DNA from 3 places in the Nitratireductor sp. PBL-C9 genome. Region 2 is predicted to be linked to each of the others. Evidence: riboswitches for the same ligand, from Rfam matches in the RefSeq annotation. Region 2 holds a riboswitch; each other region holds the start of a gene.
The links. Region 2 has a riboswitch for cobalamin ahead of ACRTG1_RS11740 (TonB-dependent receptor plug domain-containing protein). Riboswitches for the same ligand answer to the same signal wherever they lie in the genome.

Region 1: it holds a riboswitch for cobalamin, as region 2 does, so the genes downstream of both, ACRTG1_RS03995 (LLM class flavin-dependent oxidoreductase) here and ACRTG1_RS11740 (TonB-dependent receptor plug domain-containing protein) in region 2, are expected to answer to the same signal.
Region 3: it holds a riboswitch for cobalamin, as region 2 does, so the genes downstream of both, cobW (cobalamin biosynthesis protein CobW) here and ACRTG1_RS11740 (TonB-dependent receptor plug domain-containing protein) in region 2, are expected to answer to the same signal.

Annotation. Positions count from the first base shown of each region.
Region 1 covers NZ_JBPAXW010000002.1:8,724-18,705, forward strand. The annotation lists gene ACRTG1_RS03985 (ABC transporter ATP-binding protein) at 1-286, shown strand, start outside; gene ACRTG1_RS03990 (ABC transporter permease) at 279-1,112, shown strand; cobalamin riboswitch at 1,337-1,533, shown strand; gene ACRTG1_RS03995 (LLM class flavin-dependent oxidoreductase) at 1,707-2,762, shown strand; gene ACRTG1_RS04000 (ABC transporter substrate-binding protein) at 2,762-3,751, shown strand; gene ACRTG1_RS04005 (FecCD family ABC transporter permease) at 3,776-4,945, shown strand; gene ACRTG1_RS04010 (ABC transporter ATP-binding protein) at 4,942-5,754, shown strand; gene ACRTG1_RS04015 (O-antigen ligase family protein) at 5,891-7,258, shown strand; gene ACRTG1_RS04020 (GbsR/MarR family transcriptional regulator) at 7,444-8,016, shown strand; gene cydD (thiol reductant ABC exporter subunit CydD) at 8,013-9,770, shown strand; gene ACRTG1_RS04030 (amino acid ABC transporter ATP-binding/permease protein) at 9,767-9,982, shown strand, end outside.
Region 2 covers NZ_JBPAXW010000004.1:386,017-395,998, reverse strand. The annotation lists gene ACRTG1_RS11760 (S8 family serine peptidase) at 1-60, shown strand, start outside; gene ACRTG1_RS11755 (ABC transporter ATP-binding protein) at 57-845, opposite strand; gene ACRTG1_RS11750 (FecCD family ABC transporter permease) at 845-1,825, opposite strand; gene ACRTG1_RS11745 (ABC transporter substrate-binding protein) at 1,822-2,691, opposite strand; gene ACRTG1_RS11740 (TonB-dependent receptor plug domain-containing protein) at 2,691-4,553, opposite strand; cobalamin riboswitch at 4,679-4,890, opposite strand; gene ACRTG1_RS11735 (ABC transporter substrate-binding protein) at 5,167-6,819, shown strand; gene ACRTG1_RS11730 (ABC transporter permease) at 6,901-7,938, shown strand; gene ACRTG1_RS11725 (ABC transporter permease) at 7,951-9,108, shown strand; gene ACRTG1_RS11720 (dipeptide ABC transporter ATP-binding protein) at 9,134-9,982, shown strand, end outside.
Region 3 covers NZ_JBPAXW010000001.1:783,878-793,859, forward strand. The annotation lists gene nhaC (Na+/H+ antiporter NhaC) at 1-589, shown strand, start outside; gene ACRTG1_RS03675 (tyrosine phosphatase family protein) at 654-1,160, opposite strand; gene cobD (threonine-phosphate decarboxylase CobD) at 1,160-2,206, opposite strand; gene cbiB (adenosylcobinamide-phosphate synthase CbiB) at 2,199-3,167, shown strand; gene cobO (cob(I)yrinic acid a,c-diamide adenosyltransferase) at 3,390-4,004, opposite strand; gene cobU (bifunctional adenosylcobinamide kinase/adenosylcobinamide-phosphate guanylyltransferase) at 4,006-4,542, opposite strand; gene ACRTG1_RS03700 (HupE/UreJ family protein) at 4,559-5,179, opposite strand; cobalamin riboswitch at 5,215-5,414, opposite strand; cobalamin riboswitch at 5,476-5,676, shown strand; gene cobW (cobalamin biosynthesis protein CobW) at 5,853-6,890, shown strand; gene cobN (cobaltochelatase subunit CobN) at 6,895-9,982, shown strand, end outside.

The DNA.
Region 1 (9,982 bases), on a different contig from region 2:
GCTGGATGAATTTACGCGCGAGCAGATGAATGTGGAGTTCGAGCGGATCTGTCGTTCGCGCGAGGCCACGGCCATCATCGTTACGCACTCTATCCAGGAAGCGATCTTCCTGGCGGATTCCGTCTTCGTGATGTCACCGCGACCGGGCCGGATCGTCAAGCGCATCGACATTGATCTGCCGCGTCCGCGTACGCCCGACATGATTACCGGCAACCGCTTCAACGAATATGTCCGCGAAATTCACGACCTGTTGTTCGGAAGCGGAGAGGGGGCCAGCCATGACTGACAAGGAAACTGTCGATCCCGAGGTGCTGATCGCGCTTGCCGAAAATGAACGCAAGACGCTGATCGAGCGCACGCCGCAATGGCTGCTCGTGCTGCTGTTCGGTGCGGCCGTTGTCACGGTGTGGCACATGGCCGTCACCTATAGCGGCATCTCGCAGCTGGTTCTGCCGGGGCCCTATCAGGTTCTGCAGGACCTCATCTTCACGCTCAACAATCTGTTCACCGGCGGTTATGTGGCCCATGCCACATGGATCACGCTGGTCGAGGTTGTCTTCGGCTTTCTGCTGGCTTCGGCCATCGGCCTCACGCTCGGCATGATCATCGGCGCGACCACGCTGGGGCGCAAGGCTATCATGCCCTATGTGGTGGCGATCAACACGATGCCGAAGGTGGCCTTCGCGCCGCTGTTCGTGGCGTGGTTCGGCTTCGGCATCGAGTCGAAGATCATGATGGCCGCGTTCATCTCGTTCTTCCCCGTGACGATCAACACGGCGGCGGGCCTGGCGGCAACCGACAGCAACATGTCGATGCTGTTCAAATCTCTTGAGGCGAACCGCTGGCAGACGCTCATCAAGCTGCAGATGCCCTATGCGACGCCCTACATCTTCGCCGGTCTCAAGCTGGCGGCAGTGTGGAGCGTGATCGGCGTTGTCGTCGGCGAGTATATGGGCGGCGGCGAGGGCCTGGGCGAGCTGGTCCGTGTCGCGGCAAGTCAGCTGCGCGTTGGCCGTGTTTTCGCGCAGATCCTTCTGCTCAGCCTGATGGGTCTCTCGGTGTTCGGTTTCGTGACACTGCTCGAGCGCTATTTCGTGCGCTGGAGGCGTTAGATCGCCGCGCGTTCGTTCGGATGCACAAAGGACGATCGAAACACTTGATAGAGGATCGGACCGAAAACCGGTTTCCGCTTTTCGGTCCGATCCTCGAAATTTCTCCCCACAACATTGTTGTGTTTCCCAACTTGCACCCGCCTATCCGGCGGGTGTCTTTTTGTGTGGGAGCCGTTCTTTCGCGCAAACGCCATTCGCGGTTGCGTCGCGGTTCCTTCGCGGATAGGGTCGCCGCCGCATGCGGTTCCGCCTTTCGCGGATGAAAAGGGAACCCGGTGCGGTCTGCCAGACAGACCAATTCCGGGACTGCCCTCGCAACTGTAAGCGGCAAGTTCTTTCCAATGCCACTGGCGAAAGCCGGGAAGGCGGACCGAACGTTCGAGCCGCGAGTCAGGAGACCTGCCTCATGCATAGACCATGAACGCCGGACGAGGTGCGCCGGCAGGAGGCCCAGAATGCATGCAGGCGCTTTGCCGGCAATGAGTCCGTCTATCGGGACGTCACGTCTCCGATCCGTTTCCCGATTTCCTTCGGCGCAGGCCGAACTGAGCCGATTGTTCCAATGTGGTGCGCCGCATTCGGGCGGGTCGCGCCATGCGCGTTGATCTGGCAGGCTTTGCCCGTGAAGGCGCGCTTGGCGACCACCGGGCGCTGATGCGTCTTGTCGAACGGGCGGACGCGCTTGGTTTCGGCGGCGTCTGGTTCAACGAATTTCATTTCGGTCGCGAAACGCTGCCCTATCCGTCCACGCTTCTGCTTGGCGCGGAGGTTCTGGCGCGGACGGAGAGGCTGCGGTTCGGCACGTCGATCCTCGTTTTGCCGCTCTATCATCCGCTGCTGCTTGCCGAGCAGATCGCGCAGCTCGATTTTCAGAGCGGCGGGCGCGTGGATGTGGGGATCGGGCGCGGCACCGAGCCCGGCACATTCACCGCGCTCGAGATTTCGCGCGATGACGCATCAAGGCGGTTTGCCGAAGCGCTGAGGATCATGATCGACGCCTGGACGAAACCACATTGTTCGGCGGATGGCGGGCCGTGGCGTTTTTCCAACGTCTCCGTCGGGCCGCCGCCGGTGCAAAAGCCGCATCCGCCGATCTATGTCGCCGGCGTCTCGGAAGAGACGGTCGACATCGCCGCCAGGAACGGTTTTCCGCTTCTCCTGAGCCTCGAACCCAATGAAGCGCGGCAATTGCCCGTGTTTCATGCAGCACTTGATCGCCATGGTGGATCGCGCGCGCCGCTCGTTGCTTCATCGCTGTCGCGTTACGTGATGATCGCGCCGACCCGGGCGGAGGCCATGGAGCGGGTCGATGCGCTTCTGGAAAAGCTCAATGCACGGCGCGCGGCACGGGCGCTGGAGCGTGGAATGCAGCCGCCTGCGCTGCGTGATCGCGCCGCCATGCTGGCGGATTTCACCATCGCGGGAACGCCCGAGGATTGCCTTGCACAATTGCGCGCGCTCTCGGCGGAGACCGGCGCGAACAGCATTCGCTGCCTGTTCAGCGCCAACGGCCTGATCGCCAACGATGTGGCGCTCGCCGGCATGGAACTGTTTGCAGCGGAGGTCATGCCAGCGCTCGGCCAGCCAGAACAACCCCCATCCCCAGTTGAAAGCGCCGGCGGCATGCCGGCCATAGAAGGAGTGAATTGATGTCGCGATTAATCGGTCTGCGCGGGCTTGCGGTCGCAGGTTTCGTTCTGGTGTCTGCGCCCGCCTTTGCCGATGAGGCGGACTTTCCCTATACGGATGAGAATTGCGGCTACACCACCACCTATGAAGCGCCGCCGGCGCGGGCGGTGACGCTGAGCAACAACGCCACGGAGATGATGCTGGCGCTCGGTCTGGAAGACCGCATGGCCGGGACCTCCTATATGGCGAACCTCAAAATCAGCCCCCAATACGAGGCGGCGTACAACACGGTTCCCGTGCTTTCACCGCTGGTCGCCACTACCGAACAGCTCATCGAGGCGGAGGCCGATTTCGTCTATGCCGGTTATCCGGACGGGTTCAGCGAAAGCCGCCACACGCGCGATCAGCTTCACGATCTGGGCATGAAAACCCGCCTCAACACCGAGGGCTGCAATCTCGGCAAGTTCGGTTTCGACGAGCTTTATGCGGAAATCCGCTCCATGTCGGCAATCTTCGGCGTGCGCGAGCGCGGCGAGGCTTTGATCGCCGACATCGAGGAGCGCCTTTCCGAGGTGGAAGCAAAGCTCGATGGCGTTGAGGCCATGCCGGTGTTCATCTTCAATGGCGGCGAATCCGCACCGCGCGCCGTGCTCGGAAACACCATGCTTTCGCATGTGGTTGAGCGGGCCGGCGGGGCGAACATCTTTGGCGATGTGGCAAACCGCTATGGCCAGGTCTCCTGGGAGCAGATCGCCGAACGCGCGCCTGAATACATCGTTGTCTATTATTCAGGCACGGCCGGTGGCCAGGTGGTTGGCGATCCGGCCGGCGAACTGGGCCAGGCGCGCATCGAGATCCTGAAGGCCAACCCGACGGTGGAGAATGTGCCCGGCATTGCGGGCGAGAAATTCGTCACCATCGATTCCGTCTGGGGACAGCCGGGGCCGAGCTCCATCGATGCGGTGGAAAAGCTCGCACGGGCATTCCATCCCGACCGGATCGAAAAGTAGCCGGCTTAGATACGGTTTCTAACGATGCATGCACCGGCCTCCAGAGAGGAAAAGGCGAACAGCCATGAAGCGCTGATCGCCATTCTCCAGTCCGCGCCGCCCGCGCGGGGCGGGGCCGTGCAGCATGGTCTTGAGGGTGGGGCGTCGCGGCGTGGCGTTACCGGCTATGCGCTGGTCATCGTCTTCATGGTTGCGCTGCTTCTCGGCGTTTCTCTTGCCGGGCTGATGCTTGGCTCGGTGCATATCCCCGGCGGCACGGCGCTCGCCATTCTCGCCAATCTCGTGTTCGGCGACGGGCTTGTCGAACCGGACTGGCGCACGGCTTACGAAACCATCGTCGTTCAGACGCGCATGCCGCGCGTCTTCCTTGCGGCTCTTGTCGGGGCGAGCCTTGGCGTGACGGGCATGACGATCCAGTCCATCGTTCGCAACCCACTGGCGGGGCCGGGCATTCTGGGCGTTTCGTCCGGTGCGGCCACCGGTGCTGTGGTGGTGATGCGCTGGGGGCTTCTGGGATTTGGCGCGTTCACGCTGCATATTTCGGCCTTTCTGGGCGGGCTCGTCACGCTGTTTGTCGTGTTCTGGGTGGCGCGCACCGGCGGCCAGATGACCCCGACACGGCTTGTGCTCGCGGGCGTGGCGATGAGCGCCATTCTGAGCGCGCTGACGAGCCTGATCGTGCTGACATCGCCGGACCCGCAGCTTGCTTCCCGCGTCCTGTTCTGGACGCTGGGCGGTTTCGGTACGGCGCAATGGAAGCTCATTCCCATACCGCTTGCCGCCCTTGCGCTCGGGCTTGGCGTGATGCTGGTGCAGGCGCGCCGGCTGAACCTGCTGATGGCCGGAGACGAAAGCGCTGTGGCGCTCGGCCTCAATGTGCAGCGCTTTCGCCAGAGCATGTTCGTGCTGGCGGCAGCGCTCACCGGCATCACCGTGGCGGTGTCCGGTGTGATCGGCTTTGTCGGGCTCATCATGCCGCACATCGTGCGTTTCCTTGTCGGCGCGGATCATCGCCGCGCATTGCCGGCGGTGGCGCTTCTGGGGGCGAGCTTCACCATTGGCGCGGACCTCGTGGCGCGCACGGTCATCGCGCCGCTGGAGCTGCCGGTGGGCATCGTCACCGCGCTGGTGGGCGGGCCGTTCTTCATCTGGCTGCTGCGGCGCGATGCGCGCGCGCTTGGCGGTGCGCGATGAGCATGGAACCGGGAACGCTCGACCTGCGCTCGGTCACGTTTCGCGCGGGCGACAGGGTGCTGGTCGATGATGTGTCGATCAGCGTGGGCAAGGGCGAGATGGTCGGTCTTCTGGGGCCGAACGGCGCCGGAAAATCGAGCCTTCTGCGCACAATCTATCGCATCAACCGGCCGTCGTCCGGCTCGGTTTTCGTCGATGGCGAGGATGCCTGGCGGCAGCCGACCGAGTGGGTGGCGCGCAATGTGGGCGCGGTGCTGCAGGACATGCCGGCGGAATTTCCGCTGACCGTGCGCGATGTGGTGGCCATGGGGCGCTCCGCACACAAGCGGCTTCTGGAGGCAGACACGGCGCATGATCACGCGCTGATCGCGGCGGGGCTCGAACTCTTGGGGCTGACGGCGATGCAGGAGCGCGCGTTCCGCACGCTGTCGGGCGGCGAGCGGCAGCGCGTGCTCGTCGCGCGTGCGCTGGTGCAGCAGCCACGGCTTCTCGTTCTTGATGAGCCGACGAACCATCTCGACATTCACCACCAGCTCCAGCTCCTGCGTTTCATGCGCGGGCTGGGCACCACTGTGGTTGCCGCGCTGCACGATCTCAATCTGGCGGCCATGTTCTGCGACCGGCTGTGCGTTCTGGATCATGGCAGGCTGGTTGCAGCGGGCACGCCGGACGCGGTGCTCACACCGGCGCTTCTGAAGCGGGTCTACCGGATCGACGCGACAATAGGGCGGCATCCCGAAACGGGCACGGTGTGGGTGATGCCATCCGCCGCGCCTCCCATAGGCGCAAACGGCGTGGATCATAATTAACGCAGCCTTAAGCGGCGTCGCGCTTTATGGGGCAAGCGCAACAGGTTCTGATCCCGGTATGGCGAGCAACCCCGAACTTTCCCGATTGGCAGCCGTGACCTCCCAGGGGTCGCGCGGCAGCGGGCGCGGGTAGGCCATGAGCAGCACATATTCAGGGCCCTACGGGGCGGATGATTACAGTGCAGGCGCGCACCGCGCGGAGGCCAGCCGGAAGAAGCCCTCCTTCATCACGCGGATGGTTGCGACGGGGCAGCCCTCCACGGTCATTGCGGCGGTGCTCCTCACCATTCTGATGATTTCCTTCCGCCCGTTCCAGCCATCCGGGCCGCAGCTGAGCGGCAGCGGCGGCGACATCGTCAATCAGCTTGGCTTTGGCGGGCTTGGCGCGGTGGCGCTGGCCTCGCTGCTGATGCTCGTTGACCGGCGGGTGCTGGTGGCGCTCCTGAGCCCGTGGTGGCTTCTTCTGCTTGGCTTCCTCGCCATTGCCACGCTCAACACGCCGGTGCCCACCGACACGATGCGCACCGTGGCGTTCTCCCTCATCGGCATCCTGACCGTGGCGGCCATTCTGACGCTGCCGCGCGATGCGGATGCATTTTCGCGCGTGCTTGTCTTCGCCGGTTTCGTGATCCTCGGGCTTTCCTATTTCGGGGTCGTCGCCCTGCGCGATGTCGCGGTTCACCAGGCCTATGATGTCGAAGCGCAGCATGCGGGCCTGTGGCGCGGCGTCTTCACGCACAAGAACATTGCCGGTCCGGTCATGGCCGGCCTCTCCTTCGCCGGGCTCTATCTGTGGCGGCGCGGCTGGCGCTGGTCTGGCGGGGCGATTGCCGTTCTGGCGATGATCTTCGTCTTCCACACCGGCTCCAAGACCACCACGGCCACGGTGCCGCTGGCCGGTATGCTGGTGGCGCTGCCCGGTCTCTTCGGGCTGCGCTCGCTGGTGCCGGTTCTGGTGATCGCGGCGGTGGCAACGCTTGCCGTGGCCACGCTCGGCATTGTCTATATCGGGCCGGTGAAGGATCTTGCGGCAACGCTCGCGCCGGATCTCACCTATACCGGCCGCACGCCCATCTGGGATTATGCCGGAGACATGATCGCGAAGAAGCCATTGTTCGGCTACGGCTTCGAGAACTTCTGGCTCACGCAGACCGTGTTTTCCTCCGACCATCCATTTGATCGGTCGTGGGACATTCGCGGCACGGTTCACGGGCACAATGGCTATGTCGACATGGCGCTTGGCATGGGGCTTCTGGCGCTCTGCACCGCCATCATCACCTTTCTCTTCGTGCCGTTGCGCGACTTTGCGCGCACCCCGCCCTATCGCGAGAACATCTTTCTCGCCGATCTCTTCATGATGATCGTGACGTTCAGCCTGTTCAACGCGTTTCTGGAGAGCTTCTTCTTCCGCCGCACAGACCCGGTCTGGATGCTCTTCGTCATGTCCGTTCTAGGCCTGCGTCTCGTGGCGCGGTTCAGGGTGCCGACGCGCATAGAGCGCTGAGTTTTCCTTTCCGGTCAAAAGCTGACGTCCAGCCGACATGTCGGCGCGCTATGAAAGCGTGACGGCAATGGGCGCGCAGCCCCTGCTGCATAACGGCGCACCGTGTGCGGCAGGCTTGCGTTCGGAACGGCAGGGTTCTACACAAATTTCAGAAATTACTGAAATCAATGTCAGGTGTGTTCATCATGAACCTCCCGCCACTTTTGCAGTCCTTCGTGCTGCACTTTGGAGAAATGGGCAGCCGCTGGGGCATCAACCGCACGGTCGGGCAGATCTATGCACTGCTCTATGCTTCATCGAAGCCGCTCTGCGCGGATGACATTGTCGAAGCGCTTTCCATTTCGCGCTCGAATGTCTCGATGAGTCTGCGCGAGCTACAGGCTTGGAATCTCGTTCTTCTGAAACATATTCCAGGAGACCGGCGCGATTACTTCACGACGCCGGACGATGTCTGGCAGATTCTGCGCACCCTCGCCGAGGAGCGCAAGAAGCGCGAAGTCGACCCCACGCTTTCGGTGCTGCGCGAGCTTTTGATGCAGTCGCCGGGCAGCGAGGAAGAGCGTCATGCACAGGCCAAGCTGGCGGAAATGCAGACGCTCATTGAGCAACTGACGAAATGGTATGACGATGTGAAACATCTCGAGACGGAGCAGCTTGCGACATTGCTGAACCTCGGCTCCAAAGTGACGAAACTGATCGACACCAAGGACCGGATTGTTTCGCTCGGCCGCAAGCGCAAGGGATCGAAGACGTCATGACGAGTGTTGACGCGGCCCTTGAAGAGCGCTCCGCGCCCGCAGCCGGTCGCGCGGTTTCGCGCGCGCATCCGGCAGGACGGCAAGGCGACGCCGCGCAGGCAGAAAAGGGTGTCAGCCGCGCGGCGGTTCTTCTGCAGGTGACGGCTTCTCTCCTGTGGCTCCCGCAGGCGGCGCTTCTGGCCATGGCGGTTGGCGGCATTGCGGCGGGTGAGGGCGCATCGGCGGCGTGGCTTCCCGCCCTTGGCATTCTTGTTCTCGGTGTGGCCCGGTCAGTGGCCGATGGCGCTGGCAGTCGTCTGGCCTTCCGGCAGGCGCGCAGCCAGCTGAGCGCATTGCGCGTTCAGGCGGTGGCGGCGCTTTGCGAAACCTCGCCGCTCGATACGACGCGGCCCTCGTCGGGACTGGCCGCCAGCACGCTTGCGGAGCAGGCGGAAGCCATCGTTCCCTATGTGGCGCGTTTTCGCCCGGCGCGTCAGAAGGCGGCAATCGTGCCGCTTGCCATTCTCGCCTGCGTGTTCGTTTACTCCTGGGTGGCCGGGCTGGTGCTTCTGCTTGCCGCTCCGCTTATTCCCATCTTCATGGCGCTGGTCGGCTGGCGCGCCAAGCAGGCGAGCGAGGAACAGCTTGCCGAAATGGGCAGCATGAACGCGTTCCTGATGGACCGGCTGCGCGGCCTGACCACCATCCGCAGTTTCGACGCCGTGGACCGCACCGCCAACCGGCTGCGCGCCAGCGCCGAAGATCTGCGCCGCCGCACCATGGCGGTGCTGCGCATTGCCTTCCTGTCGTCTGCAGTGCTGGAACTCTTTGCCGCGCTCGGTGTGGCGATGGTCGCCGTCTATGTGGGGTTCCACCTGCTGGGCGAACTGAATTTCGGCGCATGGGGCGGCAAGCTGACCCTGGCCGAAGGGCTCTTCATCCTGCTTCTGGCCCCGTCCTTCTTCGAGCCGCTGCGCGATCTCTCCGCTGTCTGGCATGACCGGGCGTCCGGGCAGGCCGCGTTCGAGGCGCTGGAAAAACTGGCGCAGTCGGGCCGGCATCTGGTGGGCGCATCCGCCACGCCGACATCTTTGCGGGAGGGGCAGCCGGGTGCGCTCTCGCTTTCGGTCGAGGATCTGCGCTTCAGTCACACGGCCGAAGGCGCGCCGGTCTTCTCCGGTTTCGATCTCCATATCCAGCCCGGCGAACGGGTCGCGCTGATGGCTCCAAGCGGCGAGGGAAAGTCGACGCTCCTTGCCCTTATTGCGGGCCTGGTTGCGCCAGATGGCGGGACGATCCGCATCGATGGACGCACACTGGACGATGCCGGTGCGGCAGATCTGCGTAGGGCAATCGCCTGGATCGGGCAGGATCCGCACATTTTCCCCGGCACGATCTCCAGCAATGTCGCACTGGGCCGCGAAGGCGTGGGACCGAAGCAGGTTTCCCATGCGCTTGAGGCGGTCAGCCTGTCGCGGCTTGCCGCTGCGCGTGGTCCGGCCATGATCGGCGAAGGCGGTTTCGGCCTGTCGGGCGGTGAGGCGCTGCGGCTCGCGCTGGCGCGCGCGGCGGCAACGCCCGAGACCGGCCTCGTGCTCGCCGACGAACCGACAGCGCATCTCGACCGGGAAACGGCGCAAGAGATTGCCGACAGCCTTCTGCGCATCAGCGCGGGCAAGACGCTGGTGGTCGCCACGCACGATCCGGTGCTGGCGAGCCGCATGGATCGCGTGATCACGCTGCAGACGCCGCAGACTGCAGGAGGCGCGTTATGACCCGCAGCCGCAATCTTCGCGCGGTGGCCGCGCTTTTCTGGGCGGGCAACCGCAACAAGCTTCTCGCCGGCGCGCTGCTGTCGCTCGCCACGGTTCTGTGCGGCATCGCGCTTCTCGGTCTGTCGGGCTGGTTTATCGCCGCCACGGCCATTGCCGGGCTTTCCGTGGCGACTGCGCTCGCCTTTGACGTTTTTGCGCCCTCCGCCGGCATT
Region 2 (9,982 bases):
GAGTTCGGCGATGGTCTTCTGAATGCCAAGGCGGCCATGGCGGAGCGTACCGGCAATTAGTCTCTATTCTGACTTTTTGTGAGGCCGACGGGGGCGATGATGAGGCCATCTTCGTCGCGTGCGCGATGGGCCTTCACGCCATAGATCTCCGCCAGATGCGCTTCCGAAAGCACCGTTTCCGGTGTGCCGAAGGCTGCCAGCCTGCCCTTGTTTAAGAGCATGACCCGGTCGCACCAGCGCGCTGCCAGCGTCAGATCGTGGAGCGATACCAGAACCGTGCGCCCTTCATTCTCTGCAAGCCGCTTCAGCGACTGCATGAGGGTGATCTGATGTGCCGGGTCGAGGCCGGAGGCCGGTTCGTCAGCGATCAGCAGCGGGGTCTGCTGCGCCATGGCGCGCGCCATCAGCACACGCGCCTGCTCGCCGCCTGAAAGCTCGGTGGCGATCCGGTCGGCGAGCGGGGTCACATCGGCCATCTCCATCGCGCGGGCGATGGCCGCTTCATCACCGGCATCCGGGCGACGACCGAAGGTGCGCCAGGGCAGGCGGCCCAGCGCCACCAGATCGCGCACGGTGAGACGCCAGCCAATGATGCGCTGTTGCGGCAGATAGGCGATAAGGCGCGCGCGCGCGGCCGGGCTGATGGAGGTAAGATCGTGCGCGCCGAGCCGCATCGCGCCTTCAGCCGGCAATTGCCCGGTCAGCGCACGCATCAATGTGGACTTGCCTGCGCCATTGGGACCGAGCAGCCCGATCACCTGACCCGGTTCGATGTCGAAGCCGACGCCGTCAAGCACCCGCCTGCCACCAAGCTTGACGCTGATATTGTCCGCCTGCAGCCTCATCACAGCATCTCCCGGCGGGCGCGGATCACGAGCCACAGGAAGAAGGGCGCGCCGATCAGCGCCGTCAGAACGCCGACATTCAGTTCGCCCGCCGGCAAAACGAGCCGGGCGGCAATGTCGGCAGCCAGAAGCAGCGCCGCGCCGCCGAGGCCTGCCGGAAGCAAGAGGCTGCTTGGCATGCGGTTTGTGAGCGGTCGGATCAGATGCGGCACCACGAGGCCGATGAAGCCGATGGTGCCGGCCACCGCCGTCGCCGCTCCCACCGAAAGCGCCACACCGGCAACGATCAGGAAACGCGCGCGGCCCATATGAATGCCGAGATTGCCGGCAGCCTCTTCGCCGAGCGACAGCGCATCGATGGCGCGCGCCGAAAGCGCAATCAGCAGCCAGCCGGCCGCCATCAGCGGCAGGGCAAGCAGCACATGCTCCATGGAGCGGTCCTTGAGCGAGCCCAGCAGCCAGAAGATGATTTCATAGGCGGCGAACGGATTGGGCGAGAGGTTGAGCACCAGAGAGGTCAGCGCGCCGGCAAGGCTCGATAGCGCGACGCCGGCCAGAATGAGTGTGAGCGTGGAGCCCTGACGCGCTGCAATGGCAAGCAGGATGAGCACGGCGGCAAGCGCACCGATCAGCGCCCCGGCGGGCAGCGCGTAGAGCGAGCTTCCCGCAAGCCCCGAATAGAACACGGCGACCGCGCCGAGTGCGGCCATGGACGAAACGCCGATCACGCCGGGTTCGGCGAGCGGGTTGCGCAAAAATCCTTGCAGAACCGCGCCTGAAAGGCCGAGTGAAAAGCCGATGGCAAGGCCGAGCAGGGCGCGCGGAAGGCGGATTTCGCGCATGATGATGGCGGCTGCTTCACCGCCGCCGGCGAAAAGCCCTGCAATGCTGTCTCCGATCCCAAGCGCAGCCGGCCCGACCAGCAGCGACAGGATGAAGAGCGCAAGGGCGAGCATTGCGAGCGAAATGGAGAGCTTCATTGCGTGGCGTCCTGCGGGCAGGGCGCGATTTCGGCGCGCAGGCTTGCCAGCGCGCGCACGGCTTCAATCACGGCGGGCGACCCGCAGGACCATGCGCCGGCAGGCACGAATGCGCCGATGCGCGTGTCGGGCAGCGCGGCAATTGCCGGATGGCGCGGCACATGTTCGCCAAGGGTGGGCGCGCCCTCTGACGCGCTGGTGACGATGACGTCAGGCCGGGCGGCGATGACCTGTTCGAGCGGGAAGGGCGCAACGCCCACCAGTCCGAGATCAGCCGCGAGATTGGCAAAGCCCGCCGCCTGCATAACGGAATCGGCCAGCGTTCCGCTGCCAAGCGCGACCCCGTTCTGATCATAGGCGATCATGGTGGGGCGCATGTCGCACTGGCTTTTTGCGATGGCATCAAGCTCCTGCGAAAAATCCTCGGCCAGCTTCTCGGCCCGCGCTTCCTGACCGAGAAGCGCGCCCATACGGCGGATTTCGCCCGGAATGGTGTCGAGCGTCTGCACGAAGGAAAACTCCTCGATCCTGAAGCCGAGCCGTTTCAGAAGCGCGGTCGTGTTGTGCAGCGAGTAGGTGCCGGTCACCACGAGGTCCGGCTTTTCCAGAAACACCTCTTCGGCAAGACCGCGATTGACGGGAAAATCCTGTGCCTTCTCATGCAGCATGGAAAGGTCCGGCTCGCGGGCAAGGAAGGAAACGGAGATCAGCTGTTCCGGTTCGGCAAGCGTCATGGCCAGCTGATCGGTGCACAGATTGAGCGACATGACCCGCTCGGGCGCAGCTGAAACCGGCGCGATGAGAAGCGCGCCGGCCAGAAATGTCAGGCCGGAAAGGCGGGAGAGGCGTTTCCGGCGCTCATGCATCAGGGCGCGAACTTTGCCTGGAACCCGGCGAACACCGAGAAGCCGGGCGTGTTGTAGCCGCGCACCGTCTGATAATCCTGATCGAGCAGGTTCTCCGCGCGCACATAGAGCTCGGTGTCCTCGGTCGGCTTGTAGGCCACCTTGGCGTTGACCAGCAGGTAATCGTCCAGCTTGAAATTGCCCGTGTCCACCGTGTCGATGGCCGCCTTGGCCGAGGCCGAAATGGTCCATTTCTCGGCAGGCCGAACGTTGGCGACCAGCCCGATCTCGTGGCGCGGCACACGCGGCAGCCGTGCATCGTTCTGATCCACCGAATGCGTGTAGGTGTAGGCTCCGGTGAGGTCGAACCAGTCGGTCGCGGCATAGCTGAGCGAGGCCTCGACACCGCGCATGCGCGACGTGCCGGTGATCTGGTCATACTGGGTCGTGTAACCGATCAGATCGTCGATCTCGAGCTGGAAATAGGTGATGTCGGCGATTGCCCTGTCGTTCCAGAAACGCTGCTCCACGCCAATGTCGAAACCGAAGCTGGTTTCAGGCCGCAGATTGGGGTTTGCCCCGAACGGACCGAAAAGCTCGTTGAGGCTGGGTGCACGGAAGCCGGTTCCCACCGAGCCGTGCAGACGCGTTCCGGTCGCATCGATGAGATAGGAGGCGGTTGCCCGGTATGTGGTGTGCCCGCCGAATTCGCTGTGCTCGTCCTGCCTGAGGCCGGCTGTCAGCGTCAGGTTTTCAACCGGCGTGGCAATGGCCTCGCCCCAGACGCCTGCGATCCAGAAATCGGAATCGATCTGGGGGTTGAACATGCCGGCGGGAAAGACTGCGCTCTGACGTTCGTAATCCGCGCCACCCTGAACCGTCAGCCATTCATTGACGTCGAATGCGCCCAGATAATCGGCCTTGTAGCGGCGACCGTCATAAGAGCCGTCGAACGCGGTGCCGGTGATGGAGCGTTCCAGGTCGAAGGCCTGCACGGAAACCGTGTTGCGGAAGCGGCCGTCCATCAGGTCGAGATTGAAGCCGGCGCGGCCGGCCAGCTGTTTGCTGTGGTTGGTCGCCGTCAGATTGTCGCTCGGCAGAATGGTGCCGAAGCCCTGATTGTCGAACTCGGCTTCCGCGTCGATGTAGAGCGCCGAGCCGAATACGGAGAACACGTCGGAAAATGCATGCTCGGCATTCACGTCGAAGGTGACGTTCTCATAGCCATCGCGCTCCGTGCCCGTAGCCGCAGCCGAAATGCCGTCGGTGCGGTAGCCGGTTGCGTTGATGGAGAGTTTCGACTGTTCGTTCGCCGCCCTGAAACCGTAGGAGCCGCCGACCGTGCCGTGCGAGCCGCCTTCGCCCTGAATGATATGGGCGATGCCCGGTTCGATGTCGCCCAGCGTCGACAGGCTGATCACGCCGGCAATCGCATCGGAGCCGTAAAGCGTGCTCTGCGATCCCTTCAGCACTTCGATGCTCTGCAGGCCGCCCGACAGAAGATACTGGTAGGACGTCTGCACCTGCGGGCTGGTCGGATCGGAAATGTCGATGCCGTTATAGAGCGTCTTCACATAGCGGCGCGGCGCGCCGCGGATCGAAAGGCTGCCCTCTGCGCCAACGCCACCCGGCGATGAGAGGCTCACACCCGGCAGCAGGTCGAGATACTCGACGGCCAGCGGCAGGGACTGTTCCTCGATCTCTTCACGACCCACCACGTTCACCGTCGACCCCACGGTGGATGCCTCTGCCGGTGTGCGGTTGGGCGTGATGACCAGTTTTTCAAGCACATAGTCTTCTGCGCCCGCCATGGTGGCTGAAAGGCCCGTCAGCAACGCCGAAGCGCTGAGCAGGAGCCGGGTGCGATAACGTCTGGATGGCATGCGTGCTCTCCATGAGAATGCTGCTTCTTTTGCTGGAGAGCGATGGCTGTCTGAATCTGTCCCCCGCCAGCGATGACATTTCGTCACCACTGCGAGATCCACAGCCCCGGAAGCGTCCCGCATCCGGTCGGTGACGGCTCAAGGCAGGTTTCCTGGCTCGCGCTTCATCGGCTTCCTCGCCTTCCCGGGGCATTGCACCCAGTGGCATAGGAGGAGCCTCGGCGCTCACAGTTGCGGGAGCAGCCACGGCTGCGGCCTGATCATGCAGGGCCGTTCCGTGTTCCCTTTTCCCCGGCATGCGAGTGCCTGCCGGAGCACCTCAAGCGAACAAAATTCGCTTACCAACTGGCTCCGGCAGCGTCAATTGCGGCCTGTGGGACGGCTGTTCCACCCATAACGGTGCAGGTGGCGGGTATTGTCAGTACAGGTTTCGGAAATTGTTGCGAAATCGGCTCTATTTGTCAGTTTTGCGGCTCATTTGTCGCAAACTCGTCATTTCAACGGTCGAAAAACCTGCAAAACTTACCATTGGCCCCGGTCGTTTTTTGACATCGCTGGCGCGATGGGAAATGCTGAACACAAACTGATAACGGCAAGAAATGGGAGTGCGTCGATGACGTTTTTCAAGAGCAATGGCGAGAAAGTGCCAGCCCGCGTCGCCGAAATGGCGAACGAAGCGCGCGTCGGAAAAATGGACAGACGTGAGTTCCTGGCGCTCGCAAGCGCACTCGGCGCATCGACAGCCGCCGCCTACGGCATGCTCGGCCTTGCCGCGCCCACACATGCGCTCGCTCAGGAGCCCAAGATGGGCGGCACGCTGCGTGTGGCCATGTTCATCAAGGATCCGAAAGACCCGCGCACGGCCGACTGGTCCGAGATCGCAAACGCCATGCGCCAGACGCTTGAACCGCTGGTGAAATACACGCGCGACTTCACCTTTGAGGGCCGGCTTCTGGAGAGCTGGGAGGTCAACGAAGACGCCACCGAGTACATTCTCCACGTGCGTCCGGGCGTGACCTGGAACAATGGCGACGCCTTTACCGCAGACGATGTGATCTACAACTTCAACCGCTGGTGCGATCAGACGGTGGAGGGCAACTCCATGCCCGCCCGCATGGCTGCACTCATCGATCCGGAGACCAAGAAGGCGCGCGAAGGCGCGATCGAGAAGGTCGACGACATGACGGTGAAGCTCAACCTGTCAGCCCCTGACATTTCCATCATTCCCGGCATGGCCGACTATCCGGGCCTGATCGTGCATCCGAGCTTTGATGAGACGGGCCGTGATTTCATCGCCAATCCCATCGGCACCGGTCCCTTCGAACTCGTTTCATACGAAGTGGGCAACCGCGTCGAACTGAAGAAGCGCGAAGACGGCAAGTGGTGGGGCGGCGAGGCCTATCTCGATGGCATCGAGTTCATCGATTACGGCACCGATCCATCGGCCATGGTAAGCGCCTTTGAATCCGGCGAGATCCACACCAATTACGAGACCACCGCCGATTTCGTGGACATTCTCGACGCCATTGGCCTGGTCAAGTCCGAGGTCACCACGGCAACGACGATTGTGGCCCGCACCAATGTCAACAACAAGCCGTATGACGATGAGCGGGTGCGCCGCGCGCTGCAGATGGCCGTGGACAACGCCACAGTTCTGGCGCTTGGCTACGACAATGCCGGTGAGGTGGCCGAGAACCACCATGTTTGCCCGATCCATCCCGAATATGCGGAACTGCCCAAGATCGAGCGCAATGTGGACGCGGCCAAGGCGCTGATGGAAGAGGCCGGCCAGATGGAGCATGAGCACGAGCTGATCTCGGTCGACGAGGACTGGCACAAGAATACCGGCGACGCCATTGCCGCACAGCTTCGCGAGGCGGGTTTCAAGGTCAAGCGCACCGTTCTGCCGGGTTCGACCTTCTGGAACGACTGGACGAAATACCCGCTGTCCATGACCAACTGGAACATGCGTCCGCTCGGCATTCAGGTGGTCGCGCTCGCTTATCGCACCGGCGAGGCGTGGAACGAGTCCGCCTATTCCAATCCCGAACTCGACAAGCTGATCGAACAGGCGCTGGCCATTCCGGACCCCGACAGCCGCCGCGAGGTGATGAAGCAGATCGAAGAGATCCTTCAGGGCTCCGGCATCATCATCCAGCCCTATTGGCGCAAACTCTACAATCACTCCGTGGAGACCGTGATGAACCACGGCATGCACCAGACCTTCGAGATCGACCTGGAAAAGGTCTGGCTCGACGAGGGCTGAGACCCGGAACAGGGGGCCGCACGGGCCCCCATTTGCGCAGGCAACCAACAACAACCTCCGTAAACGGGGGAAGGGGAAACCGTGCTTGGATTTATTCTGAGACGTATGGGCGTCATGGCATTGACGATGCTGTGCCTGACCCTTGTCGTGTTCTTTCTGGTCAATCTGGAGCCCAATCTCAAGAAGCTAGCGATCAGCCAGCTCGACATGCGCTCCTCGGCTGAAGAGCTTGAAAGCTGGCTTGAGAAGAACGGCTACCGGCAGAATTTCTTTGTGCGCTATGGCCAATGGCTCGGCGTCGTCCAGAAACAGCCCAACATCGACCCCGAAACGGGCGTCGCCACGCCACGGTTTTCCTATTGCGACGAACCCGCCGAACCCTATTACGGCGGCATTCTGCAGGGTGATTTCGGCTGCTCCACCAAGTTCAAGGTGCCGGTGGCCGAAAAACTCTTTCCGGCACTGGGCGCCACCGGCATCCTCATGTTCTGGGTGATGGTGGTGATGGTGCCCGTGGCGCTTCTGATCGGCGTTCTGGCCGGAATGCGGGAGGGCAGCCGCACTGACCGCACCCTTTCGGTCGCCTCCATCGCCACCACGGCGACGCCCGAATATGTGTCGGGCGTGATCTTCGCCGTCATCTTCGCTTCCTGGCTCGGCTGGCTCAACGGCTCCGCCGCCACTGCCACGCGGCAGGGCATTTCGTTCTACAATTTCACCCTGCCGGTCATGACCATGGCGATCTACGGCATCGGCTATATCGCGCGCATGACGCGGGCCTCGATGGTCGAGGTGATGACGCAGCAATACATCCGCACGGCGCGCCTCAAGGGGCTCGGCTTCCGCACCGTCGTGCTCAAACACGCGCTGCGCAATGCGCTGATCGCACCGTTCACGGTCATCATGCTCCAGTTCCCCTGGCTTTTGACCGGCGTTGTCATCGTCGAGGTGATGTTCCGTTATCAGGGGTTTGGCTTCACGCTGGTGGAGGCGGCGAGCAACAACGACATCGACCTGTTGCTCGGCTGCTCTCTGGTCTCGGTTTTCGTGGTTTTGTCGACGCAGCTCATTTCCGATGTCGGCTATGCCTATCTCAATCCGCGCATCCGCGTGCAGTAGGGAGGACGCGCGATGCAAGTGGATTATCTTGGAACTTTCGGCATCATTCTTGGCGTTCTGGCGCGCTTCTGGCCGGTCTGGGTGGCGCTGGCGATCATTCTGGTTTTAAGCCTGCGCTTTCGCAGCCGGCTCGGCCTCTACGGCCAGCTTTTCGACACGGGCGTTGGCATTACCGGCGTCATGATCTGCTGCTTCTGGCTGTTCACCGCAATCTTCGCCGGCACGGTCGCCCCCTTCGACCCGCTGGCGCAGTTCCCGATCATGAAGAACGTGCTGCCCGGCGCCATCGAGCCGGAGACGGGACAGGCTTTCCTCTTCGGTGGCGACAGGCTCGCGCGTGACGTCTTTTCACGCATGGTCTATGGCAGCCAGATCGTGCTGATCATCGCCCCGGCGGCCACGCTGTTTGCGCTGATGGTGGGCACCACGCTTGGTCTGCCCGCCGGCTATTATGGCGGGCGCATCGACAGTCTCCTGTCGTTCCTCGCCAATCTGGTGCTGGCCTTCCCGGTCATCCTGCTCTTCTATCTGCTGGTCACGCCGGGCATCCGCGAAACACCGATCCCGCAATGGATGGCGGGCACCTTCTTCATATTCCCGATCATCTTTTTCGTGACGTTGTTCTGGACGCGCTATCGCAGCCGCCCGCAATTGCTGGCCATCCAGCTCGCGCTGACGCTTCTGATCGGCGGCTGGATCTATGTCGGCCTCGTCTTCGACGCCGATCCGCTCGGCATCATCTCGATCAGCTCCAACCAGCTCAACATCTTCGTTGCGGTGGTGTTTGCTTCATCGCCCGGCGTTTTCCGCATCGTGCGGGGCCTCGTCATGGACATCAAGACGCGGGACTATGTGGCCGCCGCCCAGACGCGGGGTGAAACGCCCTGGTACATCATGCTCTGGGAAGTGCTGCCCAATGCGCGCGGGCCGCTCATTGTCGATGTGTGCCTGCGCATCGGCTACACAACCATTCTGCTCGGCACGCTTGGCTATTTCGGCCTCGGTCTTGCGCCCGAAAGTCCCGACTGGGGCACCGGCATCAAGGAATCGAGCCGCCTTCTGCGCGCCTATGTGCATCCTGCGCTTCCGCCCGTTTTCGCCCTCATGTCCTTCGTTCTGGGGCTGAACCTGCTCGCCGATGCGCTGCGTGAGCAATCGCTGAAGGATTGAGTGGATGAACACTGAAAGCGACGCCATGAACGAAGCCATCAGCACGACGCGCAGCGTGAATGCTGACGAACCGATCCTCGAGATCGAGAACCTGTCCATCTCCTTCTTCACGCGGGCCGGTGAGATACCGGCGGTGATGGATTTTTCCTGCAGGGTCATGCCGGGCGAGGCCATGGGCATTGTCGGCGAATCCGGCTGCGGCAAGTCCACCGTGGCGCTCGGCATCATGCGCGATCTCTCCAATGTGGGGCAGATCGTCGGCGGCCGCATCCGCTTCAAGGGGCGGGACATGGCCGGGATGAGCGAGGAGGAGTTGCGCCAGATCCGCGGCAACGAGATCGCCATGATCTATCAGGAGCCGATGGCGAGCCTGAACCCGGCCATGAAGATCGGCAAACAGCTCATGGAAGTGCCAATCATCCATGACCGTGTGTCGAAGGATGAAGCCTGGAACCGCGCCCTGGAGATGGTGGAGGCCGTTCGCCTGCCGGACCCGGAGCGCATCATGCGCTCGTTCCCGCACCAGCTTTCAGGCGGCCAGCAACAGCGCATCGTCATCGCCATGGCGCTTCTGTCAAAGCCGGCACTGCTTCTTCTGGATGAGCCGACCACCGCGCTCGATGTCACGGTCGAGGCGGGCATCGTGGAACTGGTGAAGGGGCTCGGCAAGAAATACGGCACGTCGATGATCTTCGTGTCGCACAATCTGGGCCTGATCCTGGAAACCTGCGACCGCGTCACCGTCATGTATTCCGGCGAGGCGGTGGAAACGGGCCGCGTCGAGGATGTCTTCGACCGCATGAGGCACCCCTATACACAGGGCCTGTTCCGCTCGATCCCGTTGCCCGGCGCAGACAAGAACGCCCGGCCGCTG
Region 3 (9,982 bases), on a different contig from region 2:
CAATCGCGGCGGCATCCAGTCGATGATGTGGACGATCTCACTGGTGCTGATCGCGCTGGGCTTCGGCGGGGCTCTGGAGAAGACCGGCTGCCTGGAGACGATCATCCGCGCCATCATGATGAAGGTGAAGAGCTTCGCCGGCATCCAGACGGCTGCCGTCGGCACCTCGATGGCGACCAATCTGGTAGCAGGCGATCCCTATCTTTCCATCGCGCTGCCCGGCCGCATGTATGCGCCGGTCTATCGCGGCATGGGCTATTCCACGCTCAACCTGTCGCGGGCGATCGAGGAAGGCGGTACGCTGATTTCGCCGCTGGTTCCGTGGAATGCTGGCGGCGCATTCGTCATCAGCGCGCTGGCGCTCGGCGTCTCGGACGGGCATCTGGAGAACCTGCTCTACATTCCGCTCGCCTTTGCCTGCTGGCTCTCACCGGTGATTGGGCTCGTCTATGCCTATACGGGGCTTTTCTCGCCACGGGCGAGCGAGGCGGAGATACAGGGCTGGCACGATAGCGGTGAGACCATCGCTGATCTGAGCGACCATGGCTGGGAGACACCCGCCATACCGAGCACGACACCGGCGGAATAAGCCGCTGTGACACGGACAGGCCCCTTGGATGGACGCGCGGTGATCTACGGGGCCTGTTTCACATTCAGCGGGCGGGGTAGTGAAACGGCTCGCCCGCAAAGGCTTCTGCGCCACGGCCGATCTGGTGGATCGCGCGGATCATCCGGCCTTCGCGCTCAAGGAGCCGGTCGCCCAGTGCGACGATGCGCCGGTTGGGCGTGGCGCTCGGGGCGCGCTCGCGCAGCATCTGCGCAAGGGCGAATTCGTCCATCTCGCGGGCGAAGGCGTTGGCGATGACATAGGCGGCGGCCGTGGAGCGGCTGATGCCCGCATAGCAATGCACGACCATTGGCGAGCGCCAGTCCCAGTCCTGTGCGAAATCGAGCAGGCGTTCGACATGATCGAGCTCCGGCGCGATGAGGCCGGGACGCAGATCCGCGATGTCGTGCATGGCGAGATGCAGGCGGTTCGGCACGGCGCTGGCATCATCCAGAGCCGGGGGCTCGCCGTTCGAGGTGAGCGAAATCATGTGCTGTGCGCCGGTGGCCTTGAGCATGCGCTGTAGATGCGTGCCGGGGCAGACATAAAGCATTATGCCCCTCCCCCGTCCCGGCTTTGAAGTGCGGCGCGCACGCGCTCGAAAGCCTCATCATCGCCCGGCAGGCCGATGCGCAGGCAATCCGGCCGTCCGGCGAAGCGCCGAACGAGTATGCCGCTGCGGCCAAGATGATCGAAAAGATCCGCCGCGCGCGGATGGCGCAGGAAGCGGAAGAGATCCGTTCCGCCGGCGATGGTCAGACCCTTTTCGTGAAAGAGCGCGTCGAGACGTAAGCGCTCTGTTTCGAGCCTCTGGCGCATGGCGCTTTGCCAGCCATGGTCTGCAAGCGCCTCGAGCCCGGCGTGGAGCGCCGGCCCTGCAACAGCCCACGGACCGAGCCAGCCTGAGAGTTTTTGGGCGCGTTCAGTGGAGGTGAGCGCGAACCCCAGGCGCAGGCCTGCGAGACCGAAGAACTTTCCGAACGAGCGCAGCACGAGGATGTTGCCGGCTTCCAGATCGCCGGCGAGGCTCTCGGCCTGCGGGCCGACATCCATGAAAGCCTCATCGACCACCAGAACGCCGCCATCAGCGCGCATGCTTGCGGCGAGATCGAGAAGGTCGCTTCGACCGATCAGCCGCCCGTCGGGATTGTTTGGATTGACCACCACGGCGAGCCGCGCGCCACGAAGCGCATCGAAGCTCTCCACCTCTTCGACCGCATGCCCGGCCAGTGCGGCTGCGCGCGCGTGTTCGGCATAGGTGGGGCCGAGAATGCGGGCCGGGCCGGGTGCCAGAAGCGATGCGACCAGCGGGAGAAGAAGCTGCGTTCCGGGCGCGGCGATGACGTTTGCCGCAGACGGCGCGCCGTAATGCCGGGCCGCGTGCGCGGTCAGCGCGGCAATGTCGGCTTCTTCGGGCAGGCGCTCGACGGCGCTGGCAGGCAGGGGCGAAAAAGGATAGGGGTGCGGGTTGATGCCGGTGGACAGATCGAGCCAGGGTGTCGGCGCGTCTGGAAACTGTGCCGAAGCCCGAACGAGACTGCCGCCGTGATCGGTCACCTTCTCCGCCGCCCGGTCAGCCAGTCGAGGCCTGATGTCCATTCTGATCGCCCTTTCATCCATGCTGGTCGAGCTCGCCATCGGTTATCCGCAGCAGCTCTTTCGCCTGATCGGTCATCCCGTCACCTGGATTGGCCGTCTTATCGCGCTGGCGGACGCGCGATGCAATGTCGAAACCCTTTCGCCCGGTGCGCGCCGCCTGAATGGCGCGCTTGCGCTGGTCGGCATTCTGATGCTCGCAGGTCTGGCCGGCTGGTTGATCCAGACGGCCCTTTCCGGCTGGGCCGGGCTGCTGGTCGCCGCTCTCGCCGGCAGTTCGCTGATCGCCCAGCGGAGCCTTGCAAGCCATGTGAAAGCGGTGGCGGACGGGCTGGACGCCGGCGGGCTTCCGGAAGGCCGAAAAGCGGTTTCGCAGGTCGTTGGCCGGGACCCCGAAAGCCTCGACGAGGCCGGGGTTTCGCGCGCGGCCATCGAGAGCCTTGCCGAAAACTGCTCCGACGGCGTGGTTGCGCCGGTGTTCTGGCTGGCGGTTGGCGGACTGGCGGGCGGCGCGCTCTACAAGGCTGCGAATACGGCCGATTCCATGATCGGCCACAAGACCGCGCGGCACCTTCATTTCGGCTGGGCGGCGGCGCGTTTCGACGATCTGATCAACCTGCCCGCTTCGCGCCTGACAGCATTTCTCTTCATTGCCGCCGCGTTCTTCATGCGTGATGCCTCGGCCGGAGCGGCATGGCGCGCGGTGCGCCGCGATGCGCGCCATCATCGCTCGCCCAATGCCGGCTGGCCGGAAGCGGCGATGGCGGGCGCGCTCGGCCTCGCCCTTGCCGGCCCGCGCCGCTATGGCGGCGAGGTGGTGGATGACGCGGTGATGGGCGATGGCGGCCGCCGCGAGGCCAATGCCGGCGACATCCGCCGGGCGCTCACGCTCTATCGGATTGCAGACGGGCTGTTGATCGGGCTTGTGGCGCTTGCCGCCGGGCTCTGGCATCTGGCTTTCTGAGATTGGCGGATTGGGGCGGAGGCGTGGGGGCCGATTGCCACGCTCTCTGATCTTCTGGCAGCTGCGTGGTGCGTGGTTCGACAGGCTCACCATGAGGGAGGGGGAGGCGCTGCAACTCCGTTCTCCATGTTGATGAACAGGCTTTCAGGACACCACCATCCCTGATGGGAGCCTCCTGAGCCTGTCGAAGGCGAACCACGCACCACCTCAAAGCAGGGCGATCTAAAACTCGATGCCCTTCTGCGCTTTCACACCGGCGGCGAAGTGGTGTTTTACCTGCCCCATTTCGGTGACGAGATCGGCGGCCTCGGTGAGCGCTGGCTTGGCGTTGCGGCCGGTCACGACCACATGAAGGTCGTCGCGCCGGTTGGTCAGCGTGGTCACGACGCGTTCAAGATCGAGATAGTCGTAGCGCAGTGCGATGTTCAGCTCGTCGAGAACGACAAGACCGATGGTCGGATCGGCCATCAGTTCCTCGGCCTTTCCCCACGCCCGCTCGGCGGCGGCGATGTCGCGCTGGAGATCCTGTGTTTCCCAGGTGAAGCCCTCGCCCATCGTGTGCCAGGAGACCTGATCGCCAAAGGCGGCGAAGGCATCCTTCTCACCGCAATGCCATGCGCCCTTGATGAACTGCACGACACCGACGCGGCGGCCATGGCCGAGCATGCGCAGCGCAAGACCGAAGGCGGCGGTGGACTTGCCCTTGCCCGGCCCCGTATTGACGATCAGAAGCCCCTTTTCGACCGTCTTGTCGCGCACCTCGGCATCCTGAACGGCCTTGCGTTTGGCCATTTTTGCCTTGTGGCGCCCGGCTTCGTTTGCGTCGATCTCTCGCATGTCACTTCACTTTCATGGGCAGGCCGGCAACCACCAGCGTGACGCTGTCGGCAGCGGCGGCGACTTTCTGGTTCAGGAACCCCGCCTCATCGCGGAAACGGCGTCCGAGCGGGGTTTCCGGCACGATGCCGAAGCCGACTTCATTGGAAACGAGAACCGTGGTTCCCTCTCTTGCGGCAAGAGCTGCAAGCAGTCGCTCGGCGGCAGGTTTTAGCTCATGGTCGTTGAGAATGAGATTGCTGAGCCACAGGGTGAGGCAATCGACCAGAACCGTTTCGCGGGCCGGCAGGGTTTGAAGCATGCCCGGCAGGTCGAGCGGGGCGTCGTGCGTCTGCCACGCCCCCTCTACTTCCCCCGGCCCCGCCAATGCCCCTTTGCGCCGCGCGCGGTGAATGGCGATGCGCTCGCGCATTTCGTCATCGAAGGCCTGGGCCGTGGCGATGTAGTGCCAGGGCGCGGGCGCGGCTTCGATCAGCGTTTCGGCATGGCGGCTCTTGCCGGAGCGCGCGCCGCCCAGAACGAAATGAAGTGAACGCATCGTCAGATCCGCCGGCTCAGCCGACAAGCTGTCCGGCAAGGAAGGTTACGCCGACACCGACAATGGCGGCGCCAGCAAGCCGGGGCTGCATGGCCTCAACCGCCCAGCCGCGCGAGCGGACGAGAAAATAGACGCCAAGCGCGATGGCGCTCTGTATTGCGGCAAGGCCTGCGAGATAGGCGATGAGCGGCGTCTGCTCGCTGCCGACAATGGCTTCGCCGAAGGCATAGCCATGGAACACGCCGACCACCAGGAACAGGGCGAAGACAAGCATGTGGCTCTCTACGGCCCGACCGCGCGCCAGAAGCCAGCCGCCAGCAAGAACGCTTGCCGCGATGACGATTTCGGCTGCCGGAAGATCGAGCAGCATCAGATGCAGGCCGACGCCGACAAGCGAGCCGGCAACAAAGAGAAGCGGCGCGAAAAGGCTCATGCCGGCGACGGCGGCAAACAGGCCGGCAGCGAGGATGAAGGCCAGATGATCAAGCCCGATCACGGGATGGGCGAGCCCTGAGACCAGCCCTTCGTAAAGGGTCGTGGGCGTCTGCCCGTCCATGGCGTGATGGGCGTGGGCGCTGGTTGCGAAGAGCGATGCAAATGCGAATGCGGAAAAAGTGCGCAGGAAACGCGTGTTCATGTCCGGTCCTTTCCCCTCCACCCGAGGGTTACGGTGTTTCTTTCAGGCCGTCGGCAGGTTTCCTGGCTCACGGGTCGATGCGCTTTCCAGCCTTCCCAAGGCATCATGCCTCAGTGGCGATCAGGAAAACGCTCTCCGCTTACAGTTGCGGGGGCAGCCGTGGTCTTGGCGCGATTGCGCCGCACCACGTTCCCTCTGGGTCCGCTTCAGCGGAACCGACAGCGGGCGGAGCATACAAGAATCGCCACGCCCCGCAAACGCTTTGTTGCCCGCATTGACAGACGTGGCGGGCGAGCCGTAAATGCGCAGCAGACGGTCCTTCTCCCGCAATGGAGAGGGCTAAGAGGGAATGCGGTGCGGGCCTTGCCCAATGCCGCAGCTGTCCCCGCAACTGTAAGCGGAGAGCGCACCTGACACGCCACTGGGGTTTGCCCTGGGAAGGCTGGAGAGCGCATCGACCCGTGAGCCAGGAAACCTGCCGTCTGCGAATGAAATCCTGACCGCCTGGCGGGTGTCCCGGGCAAGGAGTGTGCATTGTGACTGCTGACAGCGCCGCTGCGCGCCTTCTCCCGACCATTCATGGTGTCTCTGCCAGTACGCGGCCGCAAAAGGCCCGTGCGCCCCTCACCCGCGTCTTATCGTTCTCCACACTCCATCACCTGAAGGATATCCCATGACCACGAGTTTCGACCGGGTTCCCTGCACCGTCGTGACCGGCTTTCTCGGTGCCGGCAAGACGACGCTGATCCGCAATGTTCTGGAAGGCGCGCATGGCAAGCGGCTGGCGATCATCGTCAATGAGTTCGGCGATGCCGGCATCGATGGCGAGGTGCTGAAAAGCTGCAGGCTGGACAATTGCCCCGAGGAAAACGTTCTCGAACTCGCCAATGGCTGCATCTGCTGCACGGTTGCCGATGATTTCGTGCCGGCGCTCGACCAGATCCTCGCACGTGAGCCGAAGGTCGATCACATCCTGATCGAGACGTCCGGTCTGGCGCTGCCAAAGCCGCTGGTGCAGGCCTTTCAGTGGCCGGCAATCAAGAACCGTGTGACGGTCGATGGCGTGATTGCCGTGGTGGACGGGCCGGCACTTGCCGACGGTCAGGTTGCTGCGGACATGGACGCGCTGGATGCACAGCGCGCAGCCGACGATTCGCTCGACCATGATGATCCGATCGAAGAAGTGTTCGACGACCAGGTGGCCTGCGCTGACCTGATCGTTCTGTCGAAGAACGATCTTCTGGATGACGAAGCCGCCGGGCGCGCCCGCGCGCGGATTGCGGGACATCTGTCGCGCAATGTGCAGATCGTGCCGAGCGCGCATGGCAAGGTGGACCCTGCCCTGCTGCTGGGTCTCGGGCTTGCCGTCGAGGACGACATCGAGAACCGCAAGACGCATCACGACGATGCGCATGACCACGAGCACGACGATTTCGATACATTCGTTGTCGATCTGCCATCGGTTCTGCGGCCCGAAGATCTGGAAGCACGTGTCAATGCGGCGGTGGAGACCGGCGAGGTTCTGCGCCTCAAGGGCTTTGCGCATGTGAAGGGCAAGCCCATGCGCCTGCAGGTGCAGGCAGTCGGTCCGCGCGTGTCGCACCATTACGACCGCCCGTGGAAGGCCGGCGAAGCCGCCGAGACGCGGCTTGTCGTGATCGGCCTCAAGGGCATCGACCGCGCGCGTATCGAAAGCCTTCTCTCGGCCTGATCCGATGCACATCCTCGCCACCACCAGTGCCTCACTCGACGATCTGATCGAGCCTGTCGATCTGCAGCAGTCGCCGGCGGACATGGTGGCGCTGTCGTTCACCGACAGCGATCTGGCGGGGATCGCCTCTGCATGGCAGGCGCAGCGCGAGGCCCTGCCCGCGCTGCGCCTCGCCGCACTGCGCGACCTGAGACACCCCATGTCGGTCGATCTGTGGATCGACAACACGGCAGCGCATGCGCGCGTCATTCTGGTGCGGGTGCTGGGCGGCTATGAGTGGTGGCGCTATGGCTGCGACCGGCTTTCAGCACTGGCCCGGCAAAAGGGCATCGCGCTGGCGCTGCTTCCCGGCGAATGCCATCAGGACGACCCGCGCCTTGCCGAGCGCTCCACCGTTTCGCCGGAAGCGCGCGCGGCGCTGCTCGCCTGCTTCCGCGAAGGCGGACCGGACAATATGCGCGCGCTGACCATGCAGCTGGCGCGCCTCGCCGGGCGGGACATCGAAGCGCCCGAGGCGGAACCAGTGGCCAAGGCCGGCTTCTATGCACCGGGTCATGGCATTGTTGAGCCATCCTTCTTCCCGGCCAGTGCGAATGCCGACAGGCCTGTCGTGCCGATCCTCTTTTATCGCTCCATGCTGCTGGCAAGCGATGTTGCGCCCATCGACGCGCTGGTGGAGGCGCTTGAGGAACAGGGGCTGTGTGCGGTTCCCCTTTTCGTTTCCAGCCTGCGTGACCCGGTTGCCGCCGATCTCGTGCGCAACGCCGTGGAGGCGTTGAAGCCGCAGGCGCTCATCACCGCGACGGCCTTTTCGAGCGGCGCGGAGCCCGGCGAAAAAACGCTGTTCGACCGCTTTGGCGTGCCGGTTTTTCAGGTGGTCACCGCCACCACGCGGCGCGAAGCGTGGCAGGAAGGGCAGCGCGGTCTCGCGCCTGCGGACCTCGCCATGCATGTGGTGCTGCCGGAACTCGATGGCCGGCTGATGGCCGGCGCGATTTCCTTCAAGGATGAGGCGGCGCTGGATGAAGGGCTTTTCTTTGGCGTTCAGCGCAACCGGCCCGAACCCGCGCGCATCCGGCAGGTTGCGGCGAGGATCGCCGCCTTTCTGAAGCTCGGTGGCACTCCGGTGGCTGAGCGCCGCATTGTCGTTCTCATCCCGGACTATCCAAGCGCGCCCGGCCGCACCGGCTATGCGGTGGGGCTCGACGTGCCATCGAGCGTGCTCGCCATGCTGCATGACCTTGATGAAGCGGGTTATGCGGTTTCTGGTGTTCCGGAGACCCCAAGGGCGCTGATGCAGCAGCTTGAAGAGCCGTCGGAAGCGCTTTCGCTGGATGAATACCGGTGCGCTTTTGATGCGCTGCCCGAAGAGGCGCGCGAAACGCTGTTCGCCACCTGGGGACCGGCGGAAGACGATGCGGAAGATGGCGTCTTTCCGTTCCGCGCGGCGCGGTTCGGCAATGTCACCGTGGCGCTTGCGCCGGATCGCGGGCGCTCGGCAGACCGACGCGTGGACTATCATGACCCGACGCTTGCACCGCGCCATGCGCTGGTCGCCTTCGGCCACTGGATGCGGGAGGGGCTCGATGCCCATGCGCTGATCCATGTGGGTGCGCATGGCACGCTGGAATGGCTGCCGGGCAAGACCGTGGCGCTGACGGAAACCTGCTTTCCGGAGATCGTGGCTGGTGCGCTGCCGGTGGTCTATCCCTTCATCGTCAGCAATCCGGGTGAAGCGGCGCAGGCCAAGCGCCGGATCGGCGCTGTGACGCTTGGGCATCTGACGCCGCCACTGGCGGGCGCAGGGCTCTCGCAGGACCAGCAGGAACTGGAACGGCTGGTGGACGAATATGCGCAGGCCGACGGGCTGGACCGCCGCCGCCGCGACCGGCTGGCGCAGCTGATCGTGGAAACCGCCGAGCGCACCGGTCTGACCCGTGATGCCGGCGTTGAGGACACGGGCGACACGGATGCGGCGCTGATGCAGATCGATGCCTGGCTCTGTGATCTGAAAGATTTCGCCATCAAGGACGGGCTGCACATCTATGGCCGGGGCAGCGGCATGGATGAAGGGCCTGAACGCAGCGCCTGCGCGGAGAGCGAAAAGCGCGCGCTTCTGGCCGCACTCGATGCCCGACACATCGCGCCCGGCCCCTCCGGCGCGCCGGCGCGGGGGCGTACCGATGTGTTGCCGACCGGCCGCAACATCTTCACCGCCGATCCGCGCACCCTGCCGACGCCGACCGCAACCGCACTGGGCAGGATGGCGGCGGATGAGGCCGTGCGCGGCTATCTGCAGGAGCATGGCGACTGGCCGCGCTCGCTCGTCATCGACCTGTGGGGCAGCGCCAGCCTGCGCACTGGCGGCGAGGAGATCGCACAGGGGCTGGCGCTGATGGGGTGCCAGCCGCAATGGGATCAGGCGACGGGGCGCGTGACGGGCATTGAAGTGCTGCCGCCGGCCAGCCTTGGTCGCCCGCGTATTGACGTGACGTGGCGCATCTCAGGCCTGTTTCGCGACATGTTCCCGACCCAGATCGCGTTGCTCGACACTGCGGTTGCCGCCGTGGCCGCGCGCGACGAAGACGAGAGCGAAAACCCGCTTGCCGCTGCTGCGCGCGTGGCCGGCAAGGCTCCGGCGCGTATTTTCGGTTCCGCGCCGGGCACCTATGGCGCGGGACCGGAAGAAAAGCTGGCGCGCGGAGACTGGCAGGAACGCGCCGAACTCGGGCAGGCCTATCTGGACGCCGGCGCGTTTGCCTTCGGCGGCGCGGAGGGCGAAGGCCGGCGGGAAGACGGCGCGTTTGCGCGGCAGGTGGCGGATGCCGACATGCTCATCCATACGGGCGACGATGCCGGGCGGGACATTCTCGAAGGCTCGGCGGATGTGGCCTTTATCGGCGGGTTCGCGGCGGCGGTGGAAGCGCTGGGCGGCAAAGCCGATCTGGTGGTGCTCGACACAACCGATCCGGAGCGCCCGCGCGCCCGCTCGCTGGCGCAGGCCATTGCCCGCACCGTGCGCGCCCGTGCGGTCAATCCGCGCTTCATCGAAGGGCAGTTGCGCCACGGCCCGCGCGGCGCGGCGGAACTGA